DNA from 2 places in the Rummeliibacillus sp. JY-2-4R genome. Region 2 is predicted to be linked to the other one. Evidence: a T-box and tRNA genes for the amino acid it is inferred to sense, from the RefSeq annotation. Region 2 holds a T-box; the other holds one or more tRNA genes.
The links. A T-box is a leader RNA that pairs with one kind of tRNA and senses whether it is charged. The one in region 2 lies ahead of metG (methionine--tRNA ligase), so its partner is inferred to be a tRNA-Met.
Positions count from the first base shown of each region.

Region 1: it encodes a tRNA-Met, which carries the amino acid that the T-box ahead of metG (methionine--tRNA ligase) is inferred to sense. The anticodon was not compared.

Region 1 is NZ_CM132623.1:75,987-83,578, reverse strand. Features, by position in the region: gene tilS (tRNA lysidine(34) synthetase TilS) at 1-212, opposite strand, end outside; gene ACWV26_RS00380 (SpoIIE family protein phosphatase) at 228-2,633, opposite strand; tRNA gene ACWV26_RS00375 (tRNA-Met) at 2,818-2,891, shown strand; gene ACWV26_RS00370 (S1 domain-containing RNA-binding protein) at 3,087-3,518, opposite strand; gene ACWV26_RS00365 (FtsB family cell division protein) at 3,636-4,052, opposite strand; gene yabQ (spore cortex biosynthesis protein YabQ) at 4,121-4,579, opposite strand; gene yabP (sporulation protein YabP) at 4,576-4,875, opposite strand; gene ACWV26_RS00350 (RNA-binding S4 domain-containing protein) at 5,090-5,380, opposite strand; gene yabN (bifunctional methyltransferase/pyrophosphohydrolase YabN) at 5,383-6,849, opposite strand; gene ACWV26_RS00340 (putative polysaccharide biosynthesis protein) at 6,864-7,592, opposite strand, start outside.
Region 2 is NZ_CM132623.1:1,246,177-1,253,768, reverse strand. Features, by position in the region: gene ACWV26_RS05900 (hypothetical protein) at 1-79, shown strand, start outside; gene ACWV26_RS05895 (Yip1 family protein) at 463-1,110, opposite strand; gene ACWV26_RS05890 (hypothetical protein) at 1,177-1,470, opposite strand; gene metG (methionine--tRNA ligase) at 1,599-3,233, opposite strand; T-box leader at 3,279-3,517, opposite strand; tRNA gene ACWV26_RS05880 (tRNA-Glu) at 3,779-3,850, opposite strand; tRNA gene ACWV26_RS05875 (tRNA-Ser) at 3,861-3,951, opposite strand; tRNA gene ACWV26_RS05870 (tRNA-Asn) at 3,955-4,031, opposite strand; tRNA gene ACWV26_RS05865 (tRNA-Thr) at 4,041-4,116, opposite strand; tRNA gene ACWV26_RS05860 (tRNA-Phe) at 4,129-4,204, opposite strand; tRNA gene ACWV26_RS05855 (tRNA-Asp) at 4,234-4,310, opposite strand; tRNA gene ACWV26_RS05850 (tRNA-Met) at 4,314-4,390, opposite strand; tRNA gene ACWV26_RS05845 (tRNA-Ser) at 4,520-4,612, opposite strand; tRNA gene ACWV26_RS05840 (tRNA-Met) at 4,621-4,694, opposite strand; tRNA gene ACWV26_RS05835 (tRNA-Ala) at 4,719-4,794, opposite strand; tRNA gene ACWV26_RS05830 (tRNA-Pro) at 4,817-4,893, opposite strand; tRNA gene ACWV26_RS05825 (tRNA-Arg) at 4,898-4,974, opposite strand; tRNA gene ACWV26_RS05820 (tRNA-Leu) at 5,020-5,108, opposite strand; tRNA gene ACWV26_RS05815 (tRNA-Gly) at 5,118-5,192, opposite strand; gene ACWV26_RS05810 (hypothetical protein) at 5,517-6,731, opposite strand; gene ACWV26_RS05805 (C39 family peptidase) at 6,903-7,592, opposite strand, start outside.

The DNA.
Region 1 (7,592 bases), 1.2 Mb from region 2:
CGACGATCGCCTTCTGCATCTTCACCTCTAAGCATGTGATTTACATGCACAGCTGCGACAGAAACACCTAAGTTATTTTGTTCACGATATAAATAATAGAGCAATGCCATTGAATCTGCCCCTGCAGAACAAGCTACAAGAAGACGATCGCCCGTTTTACACAAATTATATTGCCGTATATATTCATAAACCTTTTGTTCGAGTTTAGACATCTTCTCACCTCATCACTATTTTACCATTCTTTCCCGGGAAATTTCTTGGAAAGTAGGCTTAAATAATGACCAATCTACGGTTTTATGCTGAATTTCGACACAGACGATTGTACAATCATCAATCGGCTGATCATTATTACGAAAAGTATTCAATATTTCTGGACAAATCTCGTGAATTGGAAGGCTTCTGTTTTGAAGCAAGCTATAACGAAGTAGTTTTTCTTGTTGTTCCCATGGCATATCCTCAAAGAATAGTCCATCAGTACACATAAATATGATATCTCCAGCTTTTAGATTTCTTTGTTCTGCTTCTACTGAAAATGAAGAAAACAACCCAAATGGTTCACTTGCACCTTCAACCCTAGTTACTTCTCTCCCTCTTACTAAATAGGTTGCCATACTGCCGGCTTTCCATGACCATAACTTACCGTTTTGCAAATCGATTAACGCAAAATCCATTGTTGCATACATCTCTTCTTGTTTTAGTGACATAACATAATGTAACGTGTGCATTGCTGTTTCTGGAGACATTTGGTGATTTAAACATTCTCGCATTAAACGTATCAATTTTCTACTTTCTTTATGCGCACGCTTATTGTGTCCCATGCCATCGGATAACATAATAGCTGTTAATCCCGGATTGAGAGAAAATACTGCATGTGAATCACCTGAATACATCGTATTGTTTTTTGACATGGATAATACATCATATTGCATCGAAAAGCGGATTGCGGATTGGAAAGTAATTTGCAAATGTGAATATGGTTTGGTTTTCTTTATTGTTTGGTGAATTTCAAACGGCTCTTTAAATACCTCCTGTAAAACAGGAAGTATTAATCTTTCCGCAACCATTTGATCTGTTTCCCATTGTGCTTTTTTATACGGAATACAACATACGACCTTTCTACTTCCTGGATCGTTTTTTAATATATCAACTTGGAAGAAATCAATGCCGATTTCTTTAAATCGATTTACCAGTATATCTTCTTGTTGCTGAAATGATACAGTATCGTTTGTCATGTCTTTCATTACGCTATCAATATGTGCAGACATATCTCTTAACTGTAAAGCAATCATCTTTTTACCATGTTGAAATTGCCCACTAAGTTGTTGTTTAGAAACAAATTCAGCTAATGCACTTAGGAATAGGGTCGATCGAACACATCTATTTTTAATTTTATCACTATATTGTATCCTAGATGCATTATGGCCAATTGTTTCTGCCATTAGCCATTGTTGTACAAGTTGTTCCATTTCATTTCTTCCGGCTCCCCAACACTTTTCGTATTTATAACAACTTTCGCAAGGTGATAAAGGCCTTGCTTCAATTTCCATAGCTTCATGTTGTTCAGTTACTCCAAAACGATCATTCACTAGTTCCTTCATGAATACAACAAAGTCATTAAAATTGGTTAATTTCATTGTTACTTTTTCAGTGAGCCAGCGCTGCCTTTCTAACAATACATCTTCATGATTTGGATATAATTGACGTTGCCAATATTGCAGCCAACTTTTTGGCATCGTAAGAAATAGTAGAGTAGCAACTGCTAATGCTGTGAAATATGTTTTATCGATAGGAAGTGTAGCGTCATAAAGAGCAAAAAATGCTGTTGCAATAGCACTTCCTAAAATGATGCCAAACTTTCCTAATCTATTACATACTCCTGCACAGAGTCCTGTTAAGGCATATACAGCAATCATTCCACTAAAAGACAAATGAGAAAGACTGATGATTGTCCCCATCAAAACAGCAATGGCTGTTGATAACGTGACACCCCCTACATATGCAGCAACTAATATAATGAACTGCAATGCTATATAAGTAGGCGATAATACATTCCAAACAATATTATTTGTTGCAGTTAGGATGATAGATAAAACAATTAATCCTGCTCCCATACGTTCCAAAGACCACGTAGCTGTCCATAGAGCAGGCATTGGCAATAAAACTTGAGTTAAAAATAAAGTCATGAAAATTGATAATATACTTTCGTATCCAACATATAATAGTATCATCATCGGTGGATTTCCATGGTACGAGAACATCTGCCACCCAATTTGTGTGAGGAAGATAGTGATACCAACAACAATTGCTAATGGCCATCTACGTATAAAGGTTTTCATAAATAGACAAAAGAGCAGCAATTCAATTACATGAATGGATAGTTCACCAATTCCAAGTGTAAAACTACCAATTATTCCTCCAATGAGTGCCCAAATAAAATAATCTCGGTGATTTTTTAGGGCTACCGCTAATATTGGCAAAAAGAACGGCACAATTGCTTCGAATAGTACAGCTTTTGATAACAAAAAAGCAGCAAAACATAACGATACAGCAAATAACAAGGGGTATTGTTGTTTGAAACTTACAGCTACATTAGGGATCGATAGTTTGTTTGGTTGTACGAATGCTTTTCTCATCGTCACATAACCTCCAATATACATTTCTGCTAGTATACCTGGAAGGTTGTGTAAAGTTTGTCTGTTTGTGAAAGTACGGACCAAAAATCGTTCGACGTTAAATAGCATAGTCTAAAGTATTTTAACAAAAATCGCTTGACACTCATTTTATAATTCTTGTAATATGAATTAGGTTGTTCACGAAGGCGGCGTAGCTCAGCTGGCTAGAGCGTACGGTTCATACCCGTGAGGTCGGGGGTTCGATCCCCTCTGCCGCCATATTTTAGATAAATTTATGTAGATATGATCTATTACTTATAAGAAAAAGAAGCTTCCATTCACTTTGGAAGCTTCTTTTATATTTGTCGATAATTAAATTGTAAAAAAAAACTATCATATAATCGTTTTTACGATTATATGATAGCCTATAAATATTAATAAAACACTTTTTCTACGATTAAAATAGCCAGCAAGTTACCCTCTTCTTGCGCCACGGCCACCACGTTTAGAATCTTGTGCACGTTTTAATGTTGCAAGACGATCTTCACTATCTTTTAAGAAACGTGCCATCTTTTGTTCAAAGTTTTCTTTCGGTTGACGATTTTCGCCACGATCATTTGAACGATTGTTATTGTGGCGTGAACGTTGAGGACGTTCTGGTCGTTCTGCTTGAGGTTTTGCTTTACGGATTGATAAACCAATTTTACCGTCAGCTTCAATATTCATAACTTTTACTTCAACCATTTCTCCAACCTTCAAATGGTCATTAATATCTTTTACATAGTTGTCAGCAACCTCGCTAATATGAACAAGACCTGTTGAGCCATTTGGCAGCTCCACGAATGCTCCAAAATTTGTGATACCTGTTACTTTACCTTGTACCTTGCTGCCCACTTCAATTGACATAAAAAAAATGCTCCTCCTTAAAATGTGTAAGCGGCTTAAAAGCCCATGATCAATTTGTAATTCTTTTAGTGAATCTTATCTTTAATTATATCCAACAAAAAAAGAGTGTCAATAAGACTACTCTTTTGAATCTGTTTTTTTCTTATCTTTTTCTTGCGATTTTGGAATTGAGAAAATAATTTCTCCATCTTCAGATAAGAATAAATCCTTTCGTGCGAGCTTAGCGATGTAGTCATCATCTTTTAATTTAGCAATTTGAATCTTCAAGTCCTCTTTTTTTTCTTTTTGCTTTGCTAAATCCTGTTTTAGCTCAACTTTTTGCTGTTCTTTCTCTGCTAACACTTGCTTTTGTTTAATCAAAGTGAAGACGAGGGAACCTGCAATAAGAGCAAACACGATTGCCATAACTGTTAAGCGTCGATATAAGCCAATTTTGCGGTTACGGTTTGCCTTATTTTTTTGAGTTTCAATTTTAGTGTAGTCTGTTGGCATTTGGGTAGTTTTTTTATTTGGTTGTTTAGATGATTGTGACATGCGGGTACCCTCCCTTTGAATATAATCCTCACTATTTACATATCAATGCTATTATATCTAACTTTTACCTATTTTTTAAGAGGTTTCTTTTTAAACTTTTTGACGATATATAGTATTGGAAACATAAGGATTTTGAAAATTGCTATAATTAGTCGAATGATTTGTCGTATGGTAGTCACGAGTAAATGGAAGATAAACCAAATGGGTTGAATCACTAATCGATTGAAGACTCGTCCAGCAAATCGGAAGAGTCTTTGCAAAAATAACTGATATATGCAAAAGCCCAATAATTGCGAGAGGAAATCCACAAAATGCCATTCTCCATCTCTTACAATCATTAACAATAGGAATGTGCCAATCCCAAGAAAAATCCATGTAGATATTTCAAATATGATGTAGCCTTTTCGCCGTAATGATTTCGGTGGCCCGTAATAACTAAGATTTCTTACCAAATCAATACAAGCTGCTCCTATAACACCACTAATAATTAGTGATGCTATGCTAAGGAATTGTTCTGAAATTGTCATCCAAATAATTTATGCAAAATTCCGCGGGATAGTCCACTGTCCTCTTCATCATATTGTAGGGTTTTTACAGTACCTTCTAGTGTAAGTAACCCCTTATCTACATCTAAATGTACAATTCTTAATTCTTCTCCGCGAATTTGCAAATGTCCTTGAGAGGTGAGTACTAAAAACTCCTCTTGATCAAAACGTTCAATAGATTTTACAGATGTTACATCCATTCTTTTACGATTTCGAACGGTTAATAAGTGATCTCCTGTTGGAATTGTATAAGTCGCGTTATCCTGTTGAAATGTCATCTTCTATTCCCCTCCTTGTCCTGTCCATTAACTATATGCTTGGACATTCTAAAATATGAAGATGAAGTGGAAAATAAAAGAATCCGTCTTAACTAGAAATTTACGCAGAAATCTCATACAACTATACCCTATTAAACACATTAAAAAACAATTAAAAAACGCAAGAATATGTAGTTAACTATTCTTGCGTTTTTTTTCAAATTATACTTACTCTTTAATCTTCATCATCAATGAATTCAGGTTCAATTCTATCTAATTTTTCTTCTTTTAAGATTGTGTACATTTTCGCTGCATCCTCTTTACGCACTATATCTAATAGCTCTTCTACTCGTACTGTTACTATTTTTTGTCCAAAGCGAATAGCTAATTCGTCTCCCACTTTTACGGCACTGCTTGCTTTCACTACTTTTCCATTAATAGTAATACGACCTTGGTCTGCTACTTCTTTTGCAAGTGTACGACGTTTAATTAATCGGGAATTTTTCAGGAATTTATCTAGTCTCATAATTATATCCTCTTTTCTTCTTGTTTTGCTTCTTGCCAAAATTGATCTAGCTCTTCCAAAGAATATTCTTTAAAATCTTTTTTTCCTGCCATGACTTTTTGTTCAACGTGTCCAAATCTCTTAGCAAACTTTTTATTTGCATGGAGCATTGCATCTTCAGCTGAAATTTTATATACCCGCGCTAAATTTACAAGTGTAAATAATACATCACCAAATTCATCAAGTCTTGTTTCCTGTGTTCCGTTTTCTACTTCTTGGCGGAACTCTTTCCACTCTTCTTCTACCTTGTTCCAAACACCTTCAATAGTTGGCCATTCAAACCCAACTTTTGCTGCTCTACGTTGATAGTTATAAGAAGTTTGCAATGATGAAGTTGCACGATATTCACCTTTTAAAAGTGGTTCTTCTTGGTCATCTTGGTGTTCTTTTTTCTTAATCTTTTCCCAGTTTGCATTGACATCTTCTACACTATTTACCTCTACATTTCCAAAGACATGAGGGTGGCGTCGAATCATTTTACCTGCAATACTTTCTAAGATATCTTCTAGATTCCAAAATCCTGAGTCTTCTGCAATTTGAGCTTGTAAGAATACTTGCAACAATACATCGCCAAGTTCTTCAATCATATGAACATCATCTTGCTCATCAATCGCTTGTAAAAACTCATGAACCTCTTCCAACATATAGCGTTTTAAACTTTCATGTGTTTGCGCACGATCCCACGGACAACCTTCTGGACTACGCAGAGTTGATATAATATCACGGAATGTAGACCATTCACGTAATGCATCTTCTTTTTGCTCAATCGGTGGTACGTAAACTGTAGTTAGATTATTTATTTCAGCTACATGATCTAATTCATATAATGGTACAGTGAGGATTTTTTCATCTTTTGATCCTGCAGCTGTCACAATAGTAACTGGATAGTCTGGCTGATACTTTTCTAATAATGTAAGTTTAACTTCTGAAGCACTAATTTGGTCGTAAACTTGTGCAATCAGTAAATGCTTATACATATTGACTTGATGAATAGAGAATGTAGTCCCATTCACTAATTCAAAACCTTCAATTGGATCGATTCGAAGTGCACCAAATACAGCATCTAAAAAACTTTGGCCACCTTCAATTTTTAATTGTACCTTTCCTTCCTTTTCAGCTTGTATAAGCAATTGGACTGTCATTTCAGCCATTAGAGGATGACCTGGTACCGCATAGACGATATCTCCTGTTTCTAAAAGTTCAAGTAATGTTGCCACAATTTCCTCGTAAACAGGAAGAAAGTCATCATGTTTTTCATAGATTGCATCAAAACTTTCGAACACAACGCCTTCGTTTGCCAATTCGTCTAATACTGCGTGCTCTTTTGTTCGTACACATATTTTTTTTGCTTGTTTTAATTTCCTATAGACGCCAATTGGTAATTGTTCAAAATCTCCTGCGCCTAAACCAATGATTGTAAGTTGATTCATGTTAATCACCTATTTTATTTATTTTTTCGATGTAAAAAAAGCTGATAATTGGCCATATGTCGGCCTAAAGGCAATAGATACCAGTCCCTAACAGATAGCACGTTTAGCTTAGCGATGGTTGTTAAAAAGACAAAGGCACCAATTCCTGCTTTAAATAGACAAAGGATTACCGCTCGTATTCGCTCAGGTATTGAAGGTACAATGATAGGTTCAACTAGAATTGCAAATAATAACACAAAAAGCCCCATTAAAAGCGTTGCAACCCCCACACCACTATAAAAATGATTTGTTGCAAAACGAATACTCTTTGTCTTTTTGAAATACCATATAAGCCCAACTGTCGTTGCAAAAAGCCCCAAGTTTCCTGCCCATGCTGCTCCTTTAATCCCTAAAGTCATAATAAATAATTTATTACAAATGATCTTTACGATAATTCCTAAAATTAATAACAATGCGGGTATTTTCAATCGATCTAATCCTTGCAGCATTGCAGTTAATATCATAATTAATGAGAGCCAGACGATTTGTAATACAAATATTGATAGAACGTTTGATAAGTCGGCAGTTTCAAATAACATGATATTCATATCTGGCATAACAAGTATTAAGCCCACCGCTGCAGCTATACCAAATAATAAAGAGGCACGATACGTTAACTTTATAAATCGATCAGTATTATGACCATCATTTTTTTTAGATGCATGTGCAATAAGTGGCACTATAGCTAGCGAAAGAGAAGATGC
Region 2 (7,592 bases):
TATATTACACTTACGCAAAAAAGGTGCAATTGCCATTTCCAGAGAAGTTGTCAATGAAGGTAATATTTTTGGTGCATAAACAAAAAAGATCGGACATCATTGTTCGATCTTTTTTCAATATATTGGTTTATTTTAAACGATTTTACCTGTCTCTTTTTACTATTCTTATGAAATTTAAACCGCTTTTAATTAGTAAAACAACACTAACTGCTATTAAAATACCTCTCATTTCAATAACATTCATTAATCCCTGCTCTACCCTAAAGACTCTTATATTTCGTTCTTACCGCTTTCGCCTTATCGAGCTCTCTATAAAAGAACAGCCATATCTAACTCCTATTTATATTTCCGAATATTATAGCATGGTTACAAGTTAAACTTAAATCACCTAATAAAAAAAAGGAGACAAATTTGAACTTTTTCAAAATTGTCTCCAATATTAATTATTTACTACAATTGACTTTAGAAAATACCTAAAGTTAGAGCAAGTAGTAACATAAACACAATAATAATTACGATAAAAATAATTCCTGGAATAATAATTGTGAAAAATGCTTTCCAGTTAGAGAAACGGTGTGCAACAGCTATACCTGCTACGTTAATAACGAATGCCCATATTCCAATTAATATTGTAATGAGCCAAGACACTACACCTACTATGACCGTGAAATAACTAGATTTAAGATCACCTGTATCAAAATAAGTTAATGGTGAATTCGCCATCCAAACTAGCAAAATCGGTGCAATTGCAATGGTTGGTATAGATGTTAAACTTGTAACTTTAAAAACATCTTCAAAGGTACCTTTCCCTTTAAAAATCTTCCCAACTACCCATGAAAAGAATGTACTAATCGTGACCGAAATAAAACCAAGGAACGGTCCTCCTATAATACATCCGACTAGCAATAACCAAGTCGGATAAGCAGGATAATAATCTGTGTCTTCTAAACCTGTAATCCCTGTAGCCATTCCACCTAAAAGTACAAAAATTAATGCATATGTCCATTTTTTATGGTCTATTAAATATTGAGCTGTCTTTTTGGGGTGCAACCAAGTAGTGAAGAAAGGTTGTATTTCATAATTTTGACGTTGTATTTGAGGCTTGTTCATGAATGAATTTGTCTCCCTTGTATGCTTTTAGTATTTAATCTATGACGAATGCCTTACTCATCAAAATTACAATAATACTTGGTTAAAATAAGGACCGATATGTTCAATATAAAGATTAGCATCTTCTCTGGAATCTAAAGTAAGGAGAGTTCTGTGTCCATCAACTTTTAAATTACCATGTATTTGATATTGATTTAGTTGTTCTTGAAGTTGTTCTTTCGTTAAAATATGAAAATACTCTAATACGTTAATTTCAAGTAAATCAAAAGGTTCACCTTTTGTATTTACAGCATATATTTTTTCTACTTTTTGCGTTTGTTTTGAAACAAGGATTTGACTTACACGGAACTTGTTATTCAATACTTTCAACTACTTTCTAACTTTATTATTAGTCCTATTATATCAAAGATGACATAATTCGATAAATAATAGTATATGTTTTTTATTAAATTAGCTTTTAAATCTATAAACTTGTATAAATTACCTTTTTAAATAGACTTGCATTTTAATTTTTCAAGCTCAATTTCAATTTGTTTAACGTCTATTCGTTCATATAATGGTTTTGGGTTTAAAATTTGCAATGGTAATGTATTAATCACTTCCCAACTATTCAACGATTTGTTTAGCATTTTGCCAATATCTTTACTAGCAAATGGTAAAAACGGTTGCAATAGTTGTCCAAAATTTTGAATAATATAGATACAAGTAGCGAGCGTTTCTTTACAGTGTTCCTTATCTGTTTTCACTGTAAACCAAGGCTGTCTTTCATCAAAGTAACGATTCGCTGCTCTTACAGTCTCAAAAATCATTTCAAGAGCTTGTTTAAAGTGCCCTTCTTCAATTAAGCGACCGACTGTTACATATAAGGATGTTATTTTATCTTTTACTTCTGTTTTTATCTGTACTTGCGGAACATTCAATTCAAAATACTTTTCTATAAACTTTAAATTACGATTTATAAAATTAGCAAATGCACCAAGTAACTCACTATTATGACTATAAATAAACTCTCGCCAAGAAAAATCCGAATCACGATTTTCTGGTGCGTTGATTGTTAAGAAATAACGTAGTGAGTCTGGATGATACTCTTTTAAAATTTCAGGGACCCATACTGCCCAATTTTGACTCGTTGATAGCTTCCTTTTTTCAAGTGTTAGATACTCGTTCGAAATAATTTTAGTAGGAAGAGCTTCATTTTCAATGCCCAATAAAATTGCCGGCCAAATAACAGTGTGAAAAGGAATATTATCTTTCCCGTGTATATAATACGAAATTGTATCAGTGTTCCACCATTTAGATACATCTTCTTGATGCCGTTTCGCCCACTCGAGGCTAGCTGTATAATATCCTGCCACAGCTTCAATCCATACATAAATCTTTTTCCCTTCAAATCCTGGAACAGGAACATCAATCCCATTTGGCAAATCTCTTGTTACTGCTCGATCGGGTAAGCCTTCAGATAAATAGCGTCTTGTTAAAGTAATTGCATTTTCTCGCCACCTTTGCTTTTTCTCTGCTTGCGCCAAATATATCTCCAATTCTTGTTGGAATTTGCTGAATGAAAAATAGAAATGCTCTGTTTTCCGTATTTCAGGCTCATTTCCGCAAATTTTACAGCGTTTTTCTTTTAAATCCAATGGATCTAAAATAGTTGAACAGTTATCACATTGATCTCCTCGTGCCTTAGCGCCACAGTTTGGGCATACACCTTCAACATAACGGTCAGCTAAAAATTGTTTATCTACCTTACAGAATGCTTGTTTAATACTGTCTTTATATAAATATCCATTTTCAAGTAATGTTAAGAATATATTTTGTACAGACTCATAATGATGTTTTGAATCTGTACGTGTATAAAAGTCAAAGGTAAATCCTAATTTATTGAAACAATCAACAAATTCATTATGATATTTATTAGCAATCGCTTTTACTGATGTATGTTCTTGCTTAGCTCTGATAGAAATAGGTGTACCGTTACAATCGCTTCCAGAAACATATAATACTTCTTCTCCTTTCAAACGATAATATCTTGCTAATATATCGCCTGGTAAAAGCGCTGCAATATGACCTAAATGTAATGAACCATTCGCATACGGCCAAGCTCCTCCAACAAAAATTGCCATGTATCATTCCTCCTTCAAAATAAAAAACGCCCTAATCGTAAAAACGATTAGGACGAATATACCCGTGTTACCACCTAAATTTACAAATAGCTCACACTATTTGCCTTAATCAGTACGCGTTCATACTGCTGCTGTTGTAACGAGTGCCATTCTCGTCGTAGCCTACTCTTATTTCGGTACGAAGCTCAAAGGTCATATTCAGTAAGTTTCATTTGCTTCATTTTCACCATCAGAAGCTCTCTATAAAAGTCCACTTACTTACTCTTCCTTATCTACGCTAATTTTTATTCTATCCACAATCCTATCATCAATAATTAAAATTTTCAATATTTTAATTATTCTTTCTATTTTAAGGATAATTATATTATTTTGGATAATTATTATCCTTGGACAGCAATAGATAAAAACTCCACAATCGTTCAATGAACCTAATTTAAGTAAAGAAACCAATAAGATCGAATCAGAACCAAAATATAGAACAGTATTAATGCCATTTGATTTCAAAAAAAAATCCTTCAGAAATTTAATTCCGAAGGATTTTAATATGACCCCTACGAGATTCGAACTCGTGTTACCGCCGTGAAAGGGCGGTGTCTTAACCGCTTGACCAAGGGGCCATTTTAGAACTGGCGGAGAAGGAGGGATTTGAACCCTCGCGCCGGTTACCCGACCTACACCCTTAGCAGGGGCGCCTCTTCAGCCACTTGAGTACTTCTCCATATGGCTCCGAAGGCAGGACTCGAACCTGCGACCCTCTGATTAACAGTCAGATGCTGCTACCAACTGAGCTACTTCGGAATAATTAAATGGTGCCGGCGAAAGGAGTCGAACCCTCGACCTACTGATTACAAGTCAGTTGCTCTACCAACTGAGCTACACCGGCAAATGATTATTATGGTGGGTCGGGACAGAATCGAACTGCCGACACTTAGAGCTTCAATCTAATGCTCTACCAACTGAGCTACCGACCCACAATAAATTAACACAATTTTAAAATTAATGGCGGTCCGGACGGGACTCGAACCCGCGACCTCCTGCGTGACAGGCAGGCATTCTAACCAGCTGAACTACCGGACCATTTGGTTGCGGGGACAGGATTTGAACCTGTGACCTTCGGGTTATGAGCCCGACGAGCTACCGAACTGCTCCACCCCGCGATAGTGGTATGAATTTAATTTAAATTATGCACTAGGCAGTTACGTCTTCCACGCTTCGCTTGCTTCGACGTTAATCGCAATCTTCGTTTGCGATTTGCTCCACCCCGCGATAATATTATAAAGTTTAAATGGAGGAGGAAGAGGGATTCGAACCCCCGCGCGGTTTGACCCGCCTGTCGGTTTTCAAGACCGATCCCTTCAGCCAGACTTGGGTATTCCTCCAGAGTTTATGGCGGCCGAGGGGATCGAACCCCCGACCTTACGGGTATGAACCGTACGCTCTAGCCAGCTGAGCTAGGCCGCCATGATATTAATTTTAATATATGATTGGTGGAGCCTAGCGGGATCGAACCGCTGACCTCCTGCGTGCAAGGCAGGCGCTCTCCCAGCTGAGCTAAGGCCCCAATATTCAATATGTAAATGATATGGTCGGGAAGACAGGATTCGAACCTGCGACCCCTTGGTCCCAAACCAAGTGCTCTACCAAGCTGAGCTACTTCCCGTTTATGGTGCGCCCAGCAGAAGTCGAATCCACAACCTTCTGATCCGTAGTCAGACGCTCTATCCAGTTGAGCTATGGGCGCATATTAATATTTACTATCATTTCATATTTATTTTACGTTATAAGATGGTGCCGAGGACCGGAATCGAACCGGTACGGTAGTCACCTACCGCAGGATTTTAAGTCCTGTGCGTCTGCCAGTTCCGCCACCCCGGCATCTCTTAATGGAGCGGAAGACGGGGTTCGAACCCGCGACCCCCACCTTGGCAAGGTGATGTTCTACCACTGAACTACTTCCGCGTTAAGGACAAGATTTATTATATAGGACTTATTTTAAAAATGCAACGGTTTTCTAAAAAATTATTTCGAAAAAATTTATTAAGTACTCTTAACAATCATTAATCAATCCTATTGAAAATAAATCCACAATAAATTACTAAACCACAATGTATTGTGATGATAGAAGTGACAAATGTTTTGCAACTTAATTCTATCTAAATTAGATTAATCGATTTTGCTATTCTTTTCAAGAAGTTTTTAACTATCTCGTTTTATGATAATAATAATATGCATATTCATGTTCCCTATTTTCATAAAACTACAGAAGAGTTAGCCTTTGATTATCTATAGAACTGGCCAGTAAAAATCATTTTCAAAGTATGTCTCTTTTAATCTTTCTAAATCAAATCTCCATTTATTCAGGGCATTTGCATATCTTTCTTGATCTTCTATAGTCCCCATTTTTAATCGGATTCTTCTGGTCAGTTCATTTACTGTAGCTTCCAATCCGTAAATCGTCATATATTCTTGTAGTGCGGACCATCGTTGTTCATCTGTTCGATCAGTTATCTGGTAGCCAAAATTTCTTAGCTCACTATAATGCGGATGGCGAAATTTGTTGATTTTATTAGTTGTTATTTGTTGCTTTCTATCTAATGAATAATAATTTTCAACTGCTTCTTTTTTAAAGATTTTCTTTAACACAAATTGCATCATTTCTACTTTTAAAAGATCAATTTCAGATTTCATATTTTGAAGAATTGTTACAACTTCTCTAAAGTGATGATTATTCTGATGGACATAATATTGCTCACATTCAATAAAAAGCTTTTTCGAATAGTTTTTATCTTGATTGGTATAAAATGACTTGATCTTTGTATTAGATTGAAACTCTTCAATTTGTTTATAAAAAAGTTGATAAATTAAAATATTCAATGCATCTTCATCATTATAGGAATATAACAATTCAGATTCTACTAAAACTTCCAGAAAGTTTTTTAGCATATCGTTCATACTATTGGCGTAATATGCTTGAAGCATTAATCGGACAAAAAATGGTGGAGCTTTAACAAATAAATGATGATAAAATTGCTCATATTTCTTTAGACTTCTTTTAATCGTCTTTTTCTGTTCGAAATCAAATTTAGTTAATGCATCAATAATCAGTTGCATCAACTCTTCTATATAAGATTCAGTTTGCGTATCATCTATACCCTTTTCAAGCAAATACTTGATCAACACTACCTTTTCTTCTGTTGTTTTATTTCCGGAAAGTAAAAGGGTGATTCCTTCCGTGAAATCTACTTTTTTATTTTTTGCATCTACTTGTTTTTTTAAACGTTTTCGGTCACTAATTAAATTCAGGTTTAATTTGGTTAATGATTTGATAGAATGTTTTAAATCAATAATTTGTTCATTTAGCTGTTCAATCAGTTGTTCTCGATTTTCCACTTCTACTTTTAAATCACGAATTTGTTTGTCGCTAATATTTTCAAATAGTGTCAATCCTTTTACCAATTCCGAAGTAATTGATTCTACAAAAATTTCTTTTGAAATCATTATTACGCCTCTTTTTATAAAAAGTTATTTGATAAAATACTTGCACATCACTTAGCATTCGACAATAAATAAGAAAATCCTTCTATTTTCTGAATCAAAGAAATTTTCATCTAATGAACTATACATAAAAAAGTCCAAAAGTGAGGTATTCTTTCACTTTTGGACTTTCTTTTATCGAACAACTACTGCATATTTTAAAGCATTGTATGCACGTTCAAATTCATATTGGTTGACCCAATATTCACCTTTATCATTTGGGTCTATTACTTTATAGCGTTTGGTTTTGCTACTATAACCTGCTAGCGTCATTACATGTAGATTATCTACCATTTTGACGTTTTTTCCAGCAGTGCCCATATTCCATTTCGTCCATTTAGGAGCTGAAAAGTCTAAAGTGACATAGACAACAATTGGATTATGTGCTTTCAATTCAGCTCTTAAATCCTTTGCAGATGAAGCTGATATGTCTTTAACGGTACTACTATATTTTTTTCCATAGCTTGCTAATGGTTTTGGAAAAATCGATTGAAAGACATCTTTTACAGCATAGTAAGGCGAACCTGCAAAGCCCTGATATGGATTATTATTTGTTTTAGGCATATCATCTAAGAACTTTTTATAACTTGTTTTTAGAGCATGCCCTTTATATCGTAACGCTTGTTGTAAGCTTGCTCCTTCACATCCGAATGGTGCGTATAGTGGCTTCATCTGATTTATATAAGGTACTTTTAGAGAGATAGCAGACGTGTCTCCACTTGTTTTATAAATATATTTTTTTGTCAAAAGCGTACCTGAAATCCAACCATATTTTGTACCTACTTTTATTTTATACCAATATACTTTTCTTGAATCTTTCTTACG